DNA from 4 places in the Pseudarthrobacter sp. HLT1-3 genome. Region 4 is predicted to be linked to each of the others. Evidence: riboswitches for the same ligand, from Rfam matches in the RefSeq annotation. Region 4 holds a riboswitch; each other region holds the start of a gene.
The links. A riboswitch is a leader RNA that binds a small molecule or an ion and turns the genes downstream of it on or off. The one in region 4 is predicted to bind S-adenosylmethionine.
Positions count from the first base shown of each region.

Region 1 (3,942 bases), on a different contig from region 4:
GGATCCGCCCCAACAAGAAGGGCTCCCGGCCCCGCACCAAGGACCGGCCCGCCTACGAGGACGCTGTCACCGGACGGATCATCACGGTCGACCGGGGACGCTACACCGCGATCGTCGCCGAAGGCACCTCCGAGGAACGCAAGATCATCGCCGCCCGGGCCCGGGAACTGCGCCGCAACCCGGTAGTGGCCGGCGACTTCGTCTCACTCGTCGGCGACGTCAGCGGGGAACCGGACACGCTGGCCCGGCTGGTCAAGATCCAGGACCGCAAAACCCTGCTGCGGCGCAGCGCCGACGACACGGACCCGATCGAACGCGCCGTCGTCGCCAACGCCGACCAGCTGGTGATCGTGGTGGCAGCCGCCAATCCGGAGCCGAGGACCGGATTCATCGACCGCGCCCTGGTGGCCGCCTACGACGCCGGCATCGACCCGCTGCTGCTCGTCACCAAGGCCGATGTCAAGGATCCCGCGGAACTCCTCGCCAATTACCAGCACCTCGCTTTCCCGGTCATCATCTCCAAGACGGCGGACTCCGAGGCCTCCGGCATCGATGCCCGTTCCGATGACGGACTGTCCGCCCGGCTGGACAAGGACGCCGTCTCACAGCTGCGCGACTACCTCGACGGGAAGGTCACCGTCATGCTTGGCCATTCCGGCGTCGGCAAATCCACCATGGTGAACGCGCTGACCGGCGCCGAGCGCGCCACCGGCGGCGTCAACGCCGTCACCGGTCGCGGCCGCCACACCTCCTCCTCGGCGCTGGCCCTGAAGGTCAACGATGCGCCCGTGGGCAGCTGGATCATCGACACCCCCGGCATCCGCTCGTTTGGACTGGCCCATGTGGACCCCGACCGGATCCTGCGCTCGTTTCCGGACCTTGAGCCCGGAACAGACGACTGCGAGCGGGGCTGCAAGCACGATTCCAGCGCCGTCAACTGCGGCGTGGACGCCTGGGTGGCCGCCGGCCACGCGGGCGAATCCGGCCCGGCCCGGCTCGGCTCGCTCCGCCGGCTGCTGGGAACCGACCCGCGGATGGAAGCCCAGGACGTCAAGGAACTCGGCAGCGTCTCCTGACGGTGCTTTCCTGGCCCGACCGGCCCGCAGCGGGCCGCCTCCGGCGGCGCCGCAACGTGGCCTCCCGCCGCGCCGTCCGCTTTGGCGGTAGTTTGGAACCATGAGTCAACCCGCTTCGAGCTACAACGATGACCTGCGCCTTGCCCATGTACTGGCAGATTCCGTAGATTCCCAGACCATGAGCCGCTTCAAGGCGCTCGACCTTCGGGTGGAGACGAAGCCGGACCTTACACCGGTGACGGATGCCGACAAGTCCGTCGAGGAGGCCATCCGCGGCCAGCTGTCCCGCTCCCGGCCGCGCGACGCCGTCCTCGGCGAGGAGTTCGGCAGTTCCGGCCACGGCTCCCGGCGTTGGATCATCGACCCGATTGACGGGACCAAGAACTTCGTCCGTGGCGTCCCTGTCTGGGCCACGCTGATCGCACTCGTCGACGAGGGCGAGCCGGTCGTCGGCGTCGTAAGCGCCCCGGCACTGGGCAAACGCTGGTGGGCCGCCAAGGGCGCCGGAGCCTACATGGGCCGGTCGCTGGCGGCCGCCACCCGGCTGAAGGTCTCCAATGTCTCGAACCTCGCGGACGCGTCGCTGTCCTACTCCAGCTTGGGCGGGTGGAAGCAGCGCGGCAACCTCGATGAGTTCCTCGGCCTCACCGAGGAGGTCTGGCGCACCCGGGCCTACGGCGACTTTTGGTCCTACTGCCTGGTGGCCGAAGGCGCCGTCGACATCGCCTGCGAGCCCGAATTGAACCTCTACGATATGGCCGCCCTGGTTCCGATTGTGACGGAGGCCGGCGGACGTTTCACCTCGCTCGAAGGTGAAGACGGCCCCTTCGGCGGCAACGCCCTCGCCACCAACTCCATCCTGCACTCCGAGGTCCTCAAGCGCCTCAACCCGGGGCTGGACGACCTGCTGTAGGTCGACCTTCTGCAGGACGAGCTGTTGCAGGTCGAGCTGTTGCAGGTCGAGCTGTTGCGGGCCGCCCAGTTGCAGGCCGACCTGTTCAAGCCAGGTGGCGGGCCATTCCGCCGCGGACTCGACCGGACCTCCCGGCGCGTTCCGTAACAAACCGCTTCACATAAGAGCGCCCCCTTTTCCGGTTCGGCGCAGATGTCCTAGGCTCGATGCAGGTCACGAGTGCCAGCGCTAAACCCCGGTTTGCTGGCCGGCAACCCTCCATTCGCGGTGGGGTGCCCCGGGTGACGACCTGGCCGGTCCGGAATGGACCCGGCAAGCGCGGATCCCCGGTATCTGGGGTCCTTTTCGAGCGAGGTCCCATGACGACTGCCACTTTTTCCGCCACTTCCGGATTCCAGGCCGGCGCGAGCCAGACCCAGCCCGATCCGCGGTTCACCCTCGCCCGCCGGCCGCTGGCCGCTGTGACCGGCGCCGAGATCGAGGCACCGCTCATTCAGGGCGGCACCGTGCGCTACGCCAACCTGGACTACGGCGCCTCGGCGCCGGCCCTGTCTGTGGTCTCCGCCTATCTCAACGAGATCCTGCCGTACTATGCCAGCGTCCACCGCGGCGCCGGCTATGCCTCGCAGATCAGCACCTCGGTCTATGAGAATGCCCGCACGATTGTCCGGGATTTCGTGGGCGGCCGTCCGGACGATTCGGTGATTTTCACCCGGAACACCACTGATTCGCTGAACCTGCTGGCGGGCTGCCTGCCCGTGGCCGACGGCGTGCACACCGGTGACGTGCTCTATCTCGACATCGAACACCACGCCAACCTGCTGCCGTGGCAGCGCGTGCCGCACCGCAGTGTCATTGCCGCTCCCACGCTCGCCGCCACACTGGAACTGCTTCGCGGGGAACTCGCCTACGGCGGCGTCAGCCTGCTCGCCGTCACCGGCGCCTCCAATGTCACCGGCGAGATCCTCCCGATCCGGGCGCTGGCCGCCCTGGCGCACGAGTATGGCGCCCGGATCGTCGTCGACGCGGCGCAACTGGCCCCGCACCGGCGGATCGACATCGCCTCGGACGACGTCGACTATCTGGCGTTCTCCGGACACAAGCTCTACGCACCGTTCGGCGCCGGTGTGCTGATCGGCCGTCCCGACTGGCTCGACGCCGGCACGCCGCACCTGGCCGGCGGCGGAGCGGTCCAGGATGCCCGGGTCGACGCGGTCAGCTGGACCACCGGTCCGGCACGGCACGAGGGCGGCTCCCCGAACGTCCTCGGCGCAGCCACACTGGCCCGCGCCACCCAGCTGATCGCCGACCTGGACGTGGAGCAGTGGCAGGCGCACGAGAACGCCATCCGGTCCTTCCTTGTCGAGGGCCTCAACCGGATCGACGGCGTCAAGGTCCACCAGATCTTCGCGGACAGTGCTTCTTTCGATGCACCCTCGGGCACCGGGGCTGACAGCGGCACCGGCAGCGGTACCGGGACCGGCACGATCGGCGTCGTCAACTTCTCGCTCGAAGGCTATGACGCGGGCCTGGTGGCCGCGTACCTGTCGGCCGAACACGGCATCGGACTGCGGGACGGCCGTTTCTGCGCGCACCCCCTGCTCCGGCGGCTCGGGCTGCCGGCCGGCTCGCTGCGGGCCAGCTTCGGCTTGGGTTCCCGGCTGGCGGACGCCGAGCGGCTGCTCGCCGGGATCCAGGAGCTGCGCCAGACCGGCCTCGGCTGGGACTACGTGGTGGACGCCGGGAGGTGGGTGCCGACCAACGACACCCGCAGCTATCCGCACTGGGCACCCAACACACCGGGGACCGCCGGCGCGGCCCCCTGCACCCTGGACTAACAGCACGGCACAGCCGCCCAGTGGACGGAAGCCACCGAACTCCGAGCCTGCCGCGTGCGGTAAATTCGAAAGGTACCCATCCGGACCTGCCGAAGGAGATCGCACGTGGCACGCG
Region 1 covers NZ_JBWZCJ010000021.1:19,912-23,853, forward strand. Annotated here, with positions in the region: gene rsgA (ribosome small subunit-dependent GTPase A) at 1-1,076, shown strand, start outside; gene hisN (histidinol-phosphatase) at 1,177-1,989, shown strand; gene AC50X9_RS16790 (hypothetical protein) at 2,014-2,136, shown strand; SAM riboswitch class IV at 2,201-2,314, shown strand; gene AC50X9_RS16795 (aminotransferase class V-fold PLP-dependent enzyme) at 2,349-3,827, shown strand; gene AC50X9_RS16800 (class I SAM-dependent methyltransferase) at 3,933-3,942, shown strand, end outside.
Region 1: it holds a riboswitch for S-adenosylmethionine, as region 4 does, so the genes downstream of both, AC50X9_RS16795 (aminotransferase class V-fold PLP-dependent enzyme) here and AC50X9_RS05870 (cobalamin-independent methionine synthase II family protein) in region 4, are expected to answer to the same signal.

Region 2 (3,942 bases), on a different contig from region 4:
TTGTAGATCGAGGTGTCGGCGTTGGCTGCGGACTGGCCGTGCCGGATCATAATGATTTTCCCGGGCGCACTCATAATCCCCAAGCATAGGCGGCAACTCCGGGCAAGATAGGAACATGCTCGTTCCCTCCCGCCGCCGTCTGCGGCTAGAAGTCTGGATCGTCCTGGGCCTGTCCCTGGGGCAGTCCGCCGTGTACTCGGTCGTTCAGCTCCTGGACAAGATGACCCGTGCGCCGCTGGCGGAGGGCACCTCCACCCTGAACCGTTCGCAAAGTACCCGGGAGTACTTTGACCTCACCTACCAGCTGCTGGATATCTTCTTCGCCCTGGTGCCGGTGGCCCTCGCGATTTACTTCCTGACCGAGCACCGGCCGGCCGGACTGGCCGGCGGCGGCAGCCACGGCGTCACGGCGTTCCGGACCCTGGGATTCAATCTTGCCCGCCCAGGCAGGGACCTGCTGCAGGGCTTCGGCCTGGCGGCGCTGATCGGAATCCCCTCCCTTGGCCTCTACACTGCGGGCCGGGCGCTCGGCATCACGACGGCGATCATCCCCAGCGCGCTGGACGCGTACTGGTGGACCGTGCCGGTGCTGATTCTCTCCGCGATCCGGCACGGGATTGTGGAGGAAGTGATTGTGGTGGGCTACCTGCTGGACCGGCTCGGAAAATTCGGCTGGAGCCTGCCGCTGGCGATCTTCACCAGCTCCATGCTGCGCGGCAGCTACCACCTCTACCAGGGCTTCGGCCCGTTCATCGGCAACGCCATCATGGGCGTCATCTTCGCGCTGGTCTACACCAGGACCCGGCGGCTGATGCCGCTGGTGATTGCCCACGCCGTGCTGGACATCGTGGCTTTCGTCGGCTTCAGCCTCTTCGGTAAGGCCATCGGCCTGGGCTGAGTGTGCACAAAGCAACGCGGAGTCACTTCGCGCCCATCCGGAGCCTCCGGATGGGCTCGAAGTGACCCCGCGTTGCCCTGAAGAGCCTGCGGCTGCCGGTGCCGGGAAGCCACCGGGCCGGTGTTAAAAAGTATCGGCCGCCATCGGTGGGTGACGTCATTGGCACCCGCTGATGGCGGCCGAAGTGTTGGGCGGTGAAACGCTAGATGGTGACAGCCCCGGTGGCGGTCTCGAACGTGACGGACAGGATACCGGGGGTCCCGCGGGGAGCGAGCCAGTGCACGGCCACGTCTTCGAGGGGCTTTTCGACCGGCACACCGAGCCATTCGGTAACGCGCTCGGCCGAGCCGGCGATCGTGAGGGCTGACATCTTGACGTTGCTCTCGTAGGCCTTCGACGGGTGGAGCTCCGGATCGCCTTCCCACTTGAGCATGTACGGGACCTGCGGATCGGCGATGAGTCCGAGGATACCGATCTGCTTCCAGACCAGTTCGCGGCCGTCGGGGAACTTGCGGTTGCCGTTGACGGCGGCGCGGCCGAGCCGTTCCTCGAACGGGGCCAGGTCGTCGACTTCGACGCACCAGCCCATCCAGCCGCCGCCGGCTTCGGAGCGGGCGCGGACGGCCTGCCCGAAGGGAGCCTTGTCCGAGGCCGGGTGGTTCAGCACCTCCACAACCTCGAGGTACTTATGTCCCGCGAGCGGGATAATCATGTTGCGGGTCCCGAATCGGGGGTGTACTCCGCCCTTCACGGCTTCGACGCCGAGGGCAGACGCAATTCGTTCGGTGGTGGCAGCGAGGCCATCTTGTTCACAGGCGTAAGAGACGTGATCCATGCGCATGCCCTCATCTTGGCACTTTGTGATGCGGCTCTCAGCTTAGGGTGCCCTTACCATGATGGGATCCCTAAATCCGGGGTTCCCACCCAGGTGTTCCTCCGTGTCAACGGGCGCGCCGGGCGGCCCCGCGGCGCCCAACTTCATCTTCGTCATAAAGCTATTCACGACCCGGCACCGCTTCCTAGACTGGGGGCAGGTCATGAGTGCCAGCACATAGCCCCGGCTTGCTGGCCGGCAACCCTCGTATCGCGGTGGGGTGCCCCGGGTGAAGACCTGGCCGTCCGGCGCCCGCCGGAAGGCAAGCGCGGCGCCAGTGCTGACCCGGGCCAAGAGGCTCCGGGGACGCTTGTGCCCAGTCCCTTGAGGAGTGTCCCGATGTCGAACGCCTGGTCCTTCGAAACCCGCCAGATCCATGCCGGCCAGGAGCCGGACAGCGCCACCGGCGCCCGCTCGCTGCCGATCTACCAGACGACGTCGTTCGTCTTCCCCAGCGCCGAGAGCGCAGCCAACCGCTTCGCCCTGGCCGAACTTGCTCCCATCTACACCCGGATCGGCAACCCCACCCAGGACGCGGTGGAACAGCGCGTGGCCAGCCTGGAAGGCGGGCTCGCGGCACTGCTGCTGAGCTCCGGCCAGGCCGCGGAAACCTTCGCGATCCTCAACGTCGCCGAGGCCGGCGACCATGTGGTGGCGAGCCCCAGCCTCTACGGCGGCACCTACAACCTGCTGGCACATACGCTGAAGAAGTTCGGCATCTCCGTCACCTTCGTGGAGGACCCCGACAACCTGGCCCAGTGGCGCGACGCCGTCCAGCCGAACACCAAGCTGTTCTTCGGCGAAGTCGTCTCCAACCCGCGCCAGGACGTGCTGGACATCGAAGGCATCTCACAGGTGGCACACGAGGCCGGTGTCCCGCTGATCGTGGACAACACGCTCTCCACCCCCTACCTGATCCGGCCGATCGAGTGGGGCGCGGACATCGTGGTGCATTCGGCCACGAAGTACCTTGGCGGCCACGGCGCCGCGATCGCGGGAGTGATCGTGGACTCCGGCAACTTCGATTTCGGCAAGGACCCGGAGCGGTTCCCCGGCTTCAACACCCCGGATCCCACCTACAACGGCCTGGTCTATGCCCGGGACCTCGGAGCGGACGGTGCTCTCGGCGCCAACCTGTCCTACATCCTCAAGGCCCGGGTCCAGTTGCTGCGCGACCTCGGCTCGGCGGTGTCCCCGTTCAACGCCTTCCTCATCGCCCAGGGCATCGAAACCCTGAGTCTGCGGGTGGAGCGGCATGTCGCCAACGCCATCAGGGTGGCTGAATGGCTCGAGGCCAGGGACGACGTCGAATCCGTCGCGTACGCGGGGCTGCCCTCCAGCCCCTGGTACGAGCGCGGCCGCAAATACGGACCCAAGGGGACCGGCGCCGTCGTCGCCTTCAACATCGCCGGGGGAGCCGAGGCCGGAAAGCGTTTCGTCGACGCCCTCGAACTGCACTCGCACGTGGCCAACATCGGCGACGTGCGCTCGCTGGTCATCCACCCGGCGTCGACCACGCACAGCCAGCTCTCCCCGGAACAGCAGACCATCGCCGGCGTGAACCCCGGCCTGGTGCGGCTCTCCGTGGGCCTGGAACACATCGACGACATCCTCGCCGACCTCGACGCCGGATTCCGTGCGGCCAAGACCGCCTGAGCCGGACCGGTGCCCGGCGCCCCGTCCTGTTGCCAGCCGGTCCAGCCCGGGCGCCGGGCGCACCGGTCCAACGCGGGGAGTCACACGGGCGTCACAATCTTCGCCACCGGCCCGCCCCGTTTCGTAGACTGAACTAAGGTCATGAGCGCCAGCGACAGCCCCGGCTTGCTGGCCGGCAACCCTCCTTTTGCGGCGGGGTGCCCCGGGTGAAGACCTGGCCCGCCGGTCAGCTGACGGCGGGCAAGCGCGAAGTGAGGTCCCAAATGACGATTGCCGCCACCCGCCAGGGTGCATCCGTAAGCACGACTACCCACCCCGACGCCCCCGCCCCGGCCGGCCAGACAGCTGTCCCGGACGGAACCGTCCGGCACCTCCGGATCGGCGACCTGGAACTCGAATCCGGCGCCCGGCTGCCGGACGTCACCCTCGGCTACGAGACCTGGGGGACCCTCAACGCGGACCGCTCCAACGCGGTCCTGATCGAGCACGCGCTCACGGGGGACACCCACGTCAC
Region 2 covers NZ_JBWZCJ010000003.1:97,781-101,722, reverse strand. Annotated here, with positions in the region: gene AC50X9_RS03785 (histidine phosphatase family protein) at 1-74, opposite strand, end outside; gene AC50X9_RS03780 (CPBP family intramembrane glutamic endopeptidase) at 116-898, shown strand; gene AC50X9_RS03775 (VOC family protein) at 1,101-1,739, opposite strand; SAM riboswitch class IV at 1,932-2,047, shown strand; gene AC50X9_RS03770 (bifunctional o-acetylhomoserine/o-acetylserine sulfhydrylase) at 2,112-3,428, shown strand; SAM riboswitch class IV at 3,566-3,681, shown strand; gene metX (homoserine O-acetyltransferase MetX) at 3,692-3,942, shown strand, end outside.
Region 2: it holds a riboswitch for S-adenosylmethionine, as region 4 does, so the genes downstream of both, AC50X9_RS03770 (bifunctional o-acetylhomoserine/o-acetylserine sulfhydrylase) here and AC50X9_RS05870 (cobalamin-independent methionine synthase II family protein) in region 4, are expected to answer to the same signal.

Region 3 (3,942 bases), on a different contig from region 4:
GGCGGTGACTATCCTCGGCGTCGTCGGCTACGCCGCCAAGGGCATCGCCCTGCTGCTGGTGGGGCTGCTGGTCATCATCGCCACGGTCAGGGTCCACCCCGAGGAGTCCACCGGGCTCGACGGCGGCCTGAAGGCCCTCCGCGACCAGCCTTTCGGCCTGTACATCCTTGCTGCCGTCGGCCTTGGCCTGATCTTCTACGGCGTCTTCATGATGGTGCGGGCCAAACTCGCCAAGATGTAATGCCGGACGTGGACAGCCCGGACGTCCGCGAACCCGTCCCGGGTGCCGCCTGCGTGCTGGCCGGCACACTGATCTCCGACGGCGCCGCCACCGCCGACTCCATCGTGGCGGTGGCTGGCGGCAGGATCGCCTACGCCGGGCGGCGGAGCGGCTTCGACGCCGCCGGGTTCCGCGCCGGCGTCCGCGCTGCGGGCTTCGGGCACGCGGAGGAAATCAACCTTCCTGCTGGCAGCTCGATCCTTCCCGGCCTCGTTGACCTGCACTGCCACGGCGCAGCCGGCGGCGATTTCCCCACCGGTGACAGCACAGCGTGCCGCGCGGCCGTCGCATTCCTGCACCGCAACGGAACGACGACGCTGCTGGCCAGCCTTGTAACCGCGCCGGCGGAGGAGCTCATCCGGGGAATCACGGTGCTGCGGCCGCTCGCGGACGAGGGCCTCATCGCCGGCATCCACGCCGAAGGCCCGTTCCTCGCCCGCGCCCGCTGCGGCGCGCAGGACCCGGAGTGGCTCCGGAACCCGGATCCTGGGCTGCTGCGCCGGCTGCTGCACGCGTCCGGCGGCACGCTCACAACCATGACCTATGCCCCCGAACTGCCCGGAGCCGCCGGGCTGGTCAGCCTGCTCGCCGCGAACGGTGTCACGCCGTCGCTGGGACACACCAACGCCGATGCCCACACCGCCGCCGACTCGCTGGCCCGCGCGGCGGAAGACCTGCGCGGAACGGGCCGGCGGCCGACGGTGACGCACCTGTTCAACGGGATGCCGCCGCTTCACCACCGGAGCCCCGGACCCGTGGCGGCGTGCCTGCGCCTCGCGGCCGCAGGCGCCGTGGCGGTGGAACTCATCGGCGACGGCGTCCATCTGGACCCCGAGACGGTCCGGATGGTGTTCGGACTGGTCGGCGCCGACAACATCGCCCTGGTCACCGATTCCATGGCGTCGACCGGCCTGCCCGACGGCGACTACGGGCTCGGCCGCGCGGCGGTGGTGGTCCGCGAGGGCGTGGCGGCGCTGAAAAGCACCGGCGCCCTCGCCGGCGGCACGGCCACGCTGCTCGACGTCGTCCGCCGGACCATCGAGGCCGGCGTCGCACCCGCAGACGCCGTGAAGGCCGCGACCCTGGTCCCGGCCGGGATCCTGGGGCTTGGGACCGAGATCGGGAGCCTGCGGCCGGGCATGCGCGCCGACGTCGTGGCGGTGGACCACGACTTCCGGCTGGTCGCCGTACTGCGTGGCGGGCAACCCCTGGCGCGGCCAACGTCATGATGCTCGGGAAACTGGGGCTTTGTGATCGTTTGTTGCAGAACGTGTCGTAATTATTGGGAAATCGAAGATTCTGCAGGAAAGTAGGTGTTGCCTCCGTCCGAAACGGTCGCGGCAACAAGAAACGTCCTTCTGAACGAATTACCAACCATCCAGATCGGCTGAGAGACCTGGCTCGATGACGCCGTAGCAACCACCTTCGGGCACGGTGCTAATGCCAGGACCGATGGATATTGCCACGATCCCAAGTTCCACTAACCGGCGCCCTGCGGTGGCTGGCGTGTGTGGGGCCTGTGATTCTGGAGTTCCCCGGTCATGACCGAGAGGATCCGCGATGGATACCAATGAATCACGCACGGCCACGACGAACGCGAAGGCAAAACGCCGCCCGCTGCGGTTGCTGACATTGATGGGCGCGGCGGCCCTGGCCCTGAGCGCCTGCGGCGCCAACCCGGCCGGCACCCCGGCATCGCAGACCCAGGATGGGCCGCCGGTCCAAGGCGGAACGTTCGTCTTCGCCGAGGTCACCCCGATCAACAACTTCCAGACCCAGGCGGCGCGTTTCTACGAAAAGGCGAACGTCCTGAACAGCGTGCTGGACCGGCTGACCTATTTCGATGCCAAGAAGGGCGAGCTTGTCCCCTGGATCGCCAGCAAGTTCACCGCAAGCGAGGATCAGACCAAGTTCACCTTCACGATCCGCCCCGGAGTGACGTTCAGCGACGGAACACCGCTGGACGCCAAGGCGGTCCAGGCCAACTTCGAGGCGCTGGGGAAGGGCATTGAAAGTGCGAAGATCCAGCCGAACGTCGACTTCTCGACCTACCAGTCCTCACAGGTCATCGGCGGGGACCAGGTGGAAGTAACGCTGTCCTCCCCCGACGCCAACTTCCTGCGCGCCACGTCCTCCGTCACCGCCGGACTCGTTTCGCCGAAGACCCTCACCCTGGACAACGCCGGCCAGTCGGCCATCGCGAAAATCTCGGGATCGGGTCCCTTCACCTTCGAATCAGAGAAGGCAGATGAGGAAATCGTCCTGGCCAAGCGTTCCGACTACTCCTGGGCTCCGGAGGGTGCCGCCAACCAGGGCGCCGCCTATCTGGACAAGGTCGTCGTGAAGTACCTGCCGGAAGTGGCACACCGTGCTGGTGCCGTGCAGACCGGCCAGGTTGACCTGGTTCGTGGCCTGCAGCCGGCCGACGAAACTGCCCTTGCCGGGAGCGGCAACCAGGTCCTGCCGGCCAAGGGCATTGACCTGACGGCAAACATGGCGGCAGTGCGGGTCGGCAGCGGCAAGCTGTCGGACGCGAAGGTCCGCCAGGCACTGCAGCTCGGCATTGACCGGCCGACGCTCAAGGACACGGTGCTCTCCGACAGCTACGAACTCGCCGGCTCCATCCTGAACCGCGAAGCGCCTGACTTCGTTGATCTCTCCGCTGACCTGGCCTACAACCCCGAGAAGTCCAAGAGCCTGCTGGAGGAGGCAGGCTGGGCAGTTGGCTCCGACGGCATCCGCGCCAAGGACGGCCAGAAGCTCGAGGTCACCGTCACGTCGTCAAACAACTCTGTGGTGATCAAACCCGCCTTTGAACTGATCGAGCAGCAGTGGCGCGAGATCGGCGTGAAGTTGGTCAACCGCGCGGCGGACAACGCCTTCCTGGCGACTGCCATGAAGGATCCCAACGTGGAATTCTTCGGAACCCGGCAGTTCGCCTACGGCGGCCTGGGGCCGGTCTTCGGCCCGGTCACCAACACGCAGACGTTGAACGCGGACCCGCAGCTCAATGAACTCTTCGCCACGGAACGCGCCGCCACGAGCGCAGCCACGCACAAGCAGTCCGTCGCCGAAGAACAGCGCGCGCTGGTTGTCGACCAGGCGTTGGCCCTCGTTCTCTGGGACGAAGTCCAGGTCTACGGCGCCAACGCCACGTCGCATGTCGAATTCACCTCCGGCACCGCGCCGATCTTCCAGGGCGCCTGGAAGACCGGCAAGTAGATCGTCATGGGTCTCTACTTTGCGCGGCGCCTCGGACAGGCACTGCTTGTCATCTGGCTGGCGTACACGCTCGTCTTCCTGGCAGTACAGCTGCTTCCCAGCGATCCGGTCACGATCTTCCTCTCGGCGGACGCTGCAGCTGACCAGGCAACGATTGATGCCATGAAGGCCCAATACGGCTACGACCAGCCGCTGCTGGTGCAGTACCTAAGCCAGCTCGGGCAGTTGCTCGGTGGCGACGTCGGGTACTCCCTGGCCTCCGGGCAGTCGGTGGCAACCCGCATCGGAGCGGTGGCCGGATCCACCCTGTCGTTGGCCTCCAGTGCCTTCGTGTTGGCCGTTGTCCTGGCGGTGGCCCTCGTGGCCGCGGCCACGTTGAGCCGCTCGACGGCGCTGAAGCGCTTCATCACCAATCTCCCGCCGTTGTTCGCAGCGGTTCC
Region 3 covers NZ_JBWZCJ010000001.1:112,766-116,707, reverse strand. Annotated here, with positions in the region: gene AC50X9_RS00505 (DUF1206 domain-containing protein) at 1-241, shown strand, start outside; gene AC50X9_RS00500 (N-acetylglucosamine-6-phosphate deacetylase) at 241-1,509, shown strand; SAM riboswitch class I at 1,652-1,739, shown strand; gene AC50X9_RS00495 (ABC transporter substrate-binding protein) at 1,841-3,502, shown strand; gene AC50X9_RS00490 (ABC transporter permease) at 3,509-3,942, shown strand, end outside.
Region 3: it holds a riboswitch for S-adenosylmethionine, as region 4 does, so the genes downstream of both, AC50X9_RS00495 (ABC transporter substrate-binding protein) here and AC50X9_RS05870 (cobalamin-independent methionine synthase II family protein) in region 4, are expected to answer to the same signal.

Region 4 (3,942 bases):
GGGGACATTCATGCCAGCTTTGGTTGCCTGCAGCGTGTCGCACAGCTCGTTGACGGCTGCGACGCTAGGTTCATAGCGGCGGCTCAGAAGCTGTTCGCGGGAATTTTCAGTGGCCAAGGCTGTCATATGTTGCTGAGTCTCCTGCGGGTTTGGTGAAGCTGCCAGACCGTACGTGGGCACGCCAAGCACCGGGTACTTAAGTACGGTGTGGTTTGAAAATGTGGTGTGGACCGATTCCTGGTCGATCCTTACTAGTCTATCAAGCCCTGCGAAATGCCGTTCCCGCGCGAGGGCTTGCTACCAGAGCCGCGCCGAGGCGCGGCGGGCGCCTTCCCCCAAAGATTCCAGCTTGGCAAAGGCAATTTGGGGGTGCACCCGGCCGCCGAGACCGCAGTCTGTGGATGCAATCACATTTTCCCGGCCCACCAATTGGGCGAAGCGGACGATCCGGTCAGCGACGAGGTCCGGGTGTTCAACGACGTTGGTGGCGTGGGAGACCACGCCGGGGATGATGACTTTTCCGTCCGGGAGCCTGGTGTCCTCCCAGACGCGCCATTCATGCTCGTGGCGGACGTTGGCGGCCTCGAAGGAGTAGCCGCCCGCATCGACCTGCAGCACCGAGTCGATGATGTCGGCGAAGGGGATATCCGTGGTGTGCGGGCCGTGCCAGGAGCCCCAGCAGACGTGCAGCCGGATCTGGTCTTGCGGGAGGTCGCGCAGGGCCCAGTTGGTGGCCTCGACCCGGAGCTGGATGAAGTTGAGGTAGTCGGCCAGGCTTGGTTCCGGGTTGATCTGGTCCCAGCTCTCGGCCAGCGAGGGATCGTCGAGCTGGACCGTGAGCCCGGCGTCGATGATCGCCTTGTATTCCTCCCGCATGGCGTCGGCGCAGGCGTAGAGCAGCTCCTCATCCGTCTTGTAGTACTCGTTGGCGACGCGGGCGCAGGAGCCGGGGGACAGGGAGGCGACGAAGCCCTCGGACAGCCCGGCCGCGGCCATACCCGTCTTGAGGTTGGCGATGTCCGAGCCTACGAGGGCCTGGCCGGTGTAAGTCAGCGGTCCGGCGATCTTCGGCTGCGTGACGCTCTTGCGGTGCGCCAGGATCCCGGAGGACGGATCGGTGTAGGCGTCGTTGAACTTCTGCCGGTCCCGCCGGTCCGGGAAAGTGGTCAGGACGATGTTGCCGGGGGTGGAGCGGTGCACCGCGGCGTCTGCCCAGCGGTCCACCTCCGTGGGCTCAAGCCCGCCGAGCCGGCTGAAGGAGTAGTTCCACCACGCGCCGTAGTCCACCGAGCTGGACATTGTGTGCCCGTATTCGCCGTCGTTGGCGATCTCGATGCCGAGGTCTTTCTGGCGCTGCACGATGTCCACCACGGAGGTTTCCAGCAGGTCCAGGAATTCGGGGGTGATGCCGTCCACTTCCTTGGCCTCGTTCGCCGCGATCAGCTCAGGGGTGCGGGGCAAAGAGCCGGCGTGGGTGGCGCGGATATGGTCGGTGTTCTGCTGCATGGGGGTGGTTCCTTTCCATCGGTCCTGGCGGTAGCACCGTTGCCGTCACAGGGGGAGTGTCCGGCAGGTTGCTGCGGCGTCAATGGTCCAGGTCCCTCGGCCGCTCGGGATGGTCAACTCTTACTAAATTCCACCACGGAGACCCACGCAAGTCCGCGCGCCGAAGTTTCGCTGGCTGGACACCGGGTCATCACCGTAGCGGCCCGCAAAGTCCATTGGATGGCCAAATGGGTTGCCGCCACGGCTATCGGCTAAACTTGGGTGGTAAGAGCCCCGGACTCTGGCGTTGATGGTAAGAGCACAGCGGTAGATTCGGGGCATTCTCATGAACGGCGCCCGGCTCCGGATCACTCAGGTGAATCCGGAACCCGGCCCGAACGAATGGGGGAGGATCCCATGCCAGCAATCGTGATCGTCGGAGCCCAATGGGGCGACGAAGGCAAAGGAAAAGCCACTGACCTGCTTGGTGGCCGAGTCGACTACGTCGTCAAGCCCAACGGTGGCAACAATGCCGGGCACACCGTCGTCGTAGGCGGTGAGAAGTATGAGCTCAAGCTCCTTCCGGCCGGCATCCTGAGCCCCAACGCCATTCCGATCATCGGCAACGGCTGCGTGGTGAACCTCGAGGCGCTGTTCCAGGAGATCGACGGACTGGAAGCCCGCGGCGCGGACACCTCCAGGCTGCGCATCTCCGCCAACGCCCACCTCGTGGCGCCCTACCACCAGGTCCTGGACAAGGTCACCGAGCGGTTCCTCGGCAGCCGCGCCATCGGCACCACCGGCCGCGGCATCGGCCCGGCCTACATGGACAAGGTGGCCCGCCTCGGCATCCGCGTCCAGGACGTCTTCGACGCCTCCATCCTGCGCCAGAAGGTTGAAGGGTCGCTGCGGCAGAAGAACGAACTCCTGGTCAAGGTCTACAACCGCCGCGACATCGAGGTGGATGAGATCGTGGAGTACTTCCTGTCCTTCGCCGAGCGTCTCCGTCCGCTGGTCATCGACAGCACCTTTGTGCTGAACACGGCACTGGACGAGGGCAAGGTGGTCCTGATGGAGGGCGGCCAGGCCACGTTCCTGGACGTCGACCACGGCACCTACCCGTTCGTGACCTCCTCGAACCCGACCGCCGGCGGCGCCTCCGTGGGCTCCGGCATCGGCCCCACCCGGATCTCGCGGTCCATCGGCATCATCAAGGCGTACACCACCCGTGTCGGCGCCGGCCCGTTCCCCACGGAACTCTTTGATGAGATGGGCATGTACCTGCAGAAGACCGGCGGCGAGTTCGGCGTCAACACCGGCCGGCCGCGCCGCTGCGGCTGGTACGACGCCGTGCTGGCGCGGCACGCCTCGCGGGTCAACGGCTTCACGGACTACTTCGTCACCAAGCTCGACGTGCTCACCGGCATCGAACAGATCCCGGTCTGCGTGGCCTACGACGTCGACGGCGTCCGGCACGATGAAATGCCGATGACGCAGACCGAGTTCCACCACGCCAAACCGATCTTCGAGCACTTCGAGGGCTGGGCCGAGGACATCACCGGGGCCCGCACCCTGGACGACCTCCCGGAGAACGCCCGGAACTACGTGCTGGCGCTTGAGAAGCTTTCCGGCACACGCTTCTCCGCGATCGGCGTTGGCCCGGACCGCGACCAGACCATCGTGATCAACGACCTGATCAACGACTAGTACTGCCCGGGGCGGATGCTCATTCCGGCGCGCGACGGCGGCGGGTCACCTGAAAGGGTGGCCCGCCGCCGTCGCCGTTAAGCCGCTGTTCCCGCTCCGCGAAGGCGCCTCCGAAGAAAGTTCCGGGTGGTGCGTAACCTTTCGGGGCCGGCCGGCGATTACTCCTTTGTAAGCGTCGCCGGATGATGGACCCCCCACCAGGAATCCGGCCGGCCTTCCACTGTAAGTGCAGGCCGGCGCCTCGCCCCCGTGCGGCGCCGGCCGGCCCTCCACAGATAGCGCGGGCTGTTGACTGCCCCTATACGGCTTCAGCCGGCTACACACAAAAAACAAAGGATGTACGTTTCTTATGCAGAGTGTTAGCAAGACCACCAAGATTGCTGTCAGCGCCGCCATTATCGCCGTCGGCGGTTTTTCCGGCGTCGGCCTGGCCAACGCGGCCCAGGTTTCGAGCACCCAGCAGGCTGAAGTGACCCCCGCTACGCCCGCCGTCCCGGCAACCCCGACGGTTCCGGCGACTCCCGAGCTTCCCGCCGCGCCGGCGGTTCCGGCCGTCCCCGCCGTTCCGGCCGCCCCGTCCGTTGATGGTTCCGCCGAGGGCGACGCTGGCGCCGAGGGCACCGAAGGATCCGTCGAGGGTACCGTCGACGCCGACCAGGACGGCGTCTCCGCCGAAGCTGCGGCCAACGCCACGGGTGCTGCCCAGGCCAAGGCCCACGCCGGCGTGACCGTCGCGGTTCCGGCTGTTCC
Region 4 covers NZ_JBWZCJ010000005.1:14,193-18,134, reverse strand. Annotated here, with positions in the region: gene AC50X9_RS05875 (uracil-DNA glycosylase family protein) at 1-126, opposite strand, end outside; gene AC50X9_RS05870 (cobalamin-independent methionine synthase II family protein) at 298-1,506, opposite strand; SAM riboswitch class I at 1,519-1,622, opposite strand; gene AC50X9_RS05865 (adenylosuccinate synthase) at 1,903-3,192, shown strand; gene AC50X9_RS05860 (hypothetical protein) at 3,542-3,942, shown strand, end outside.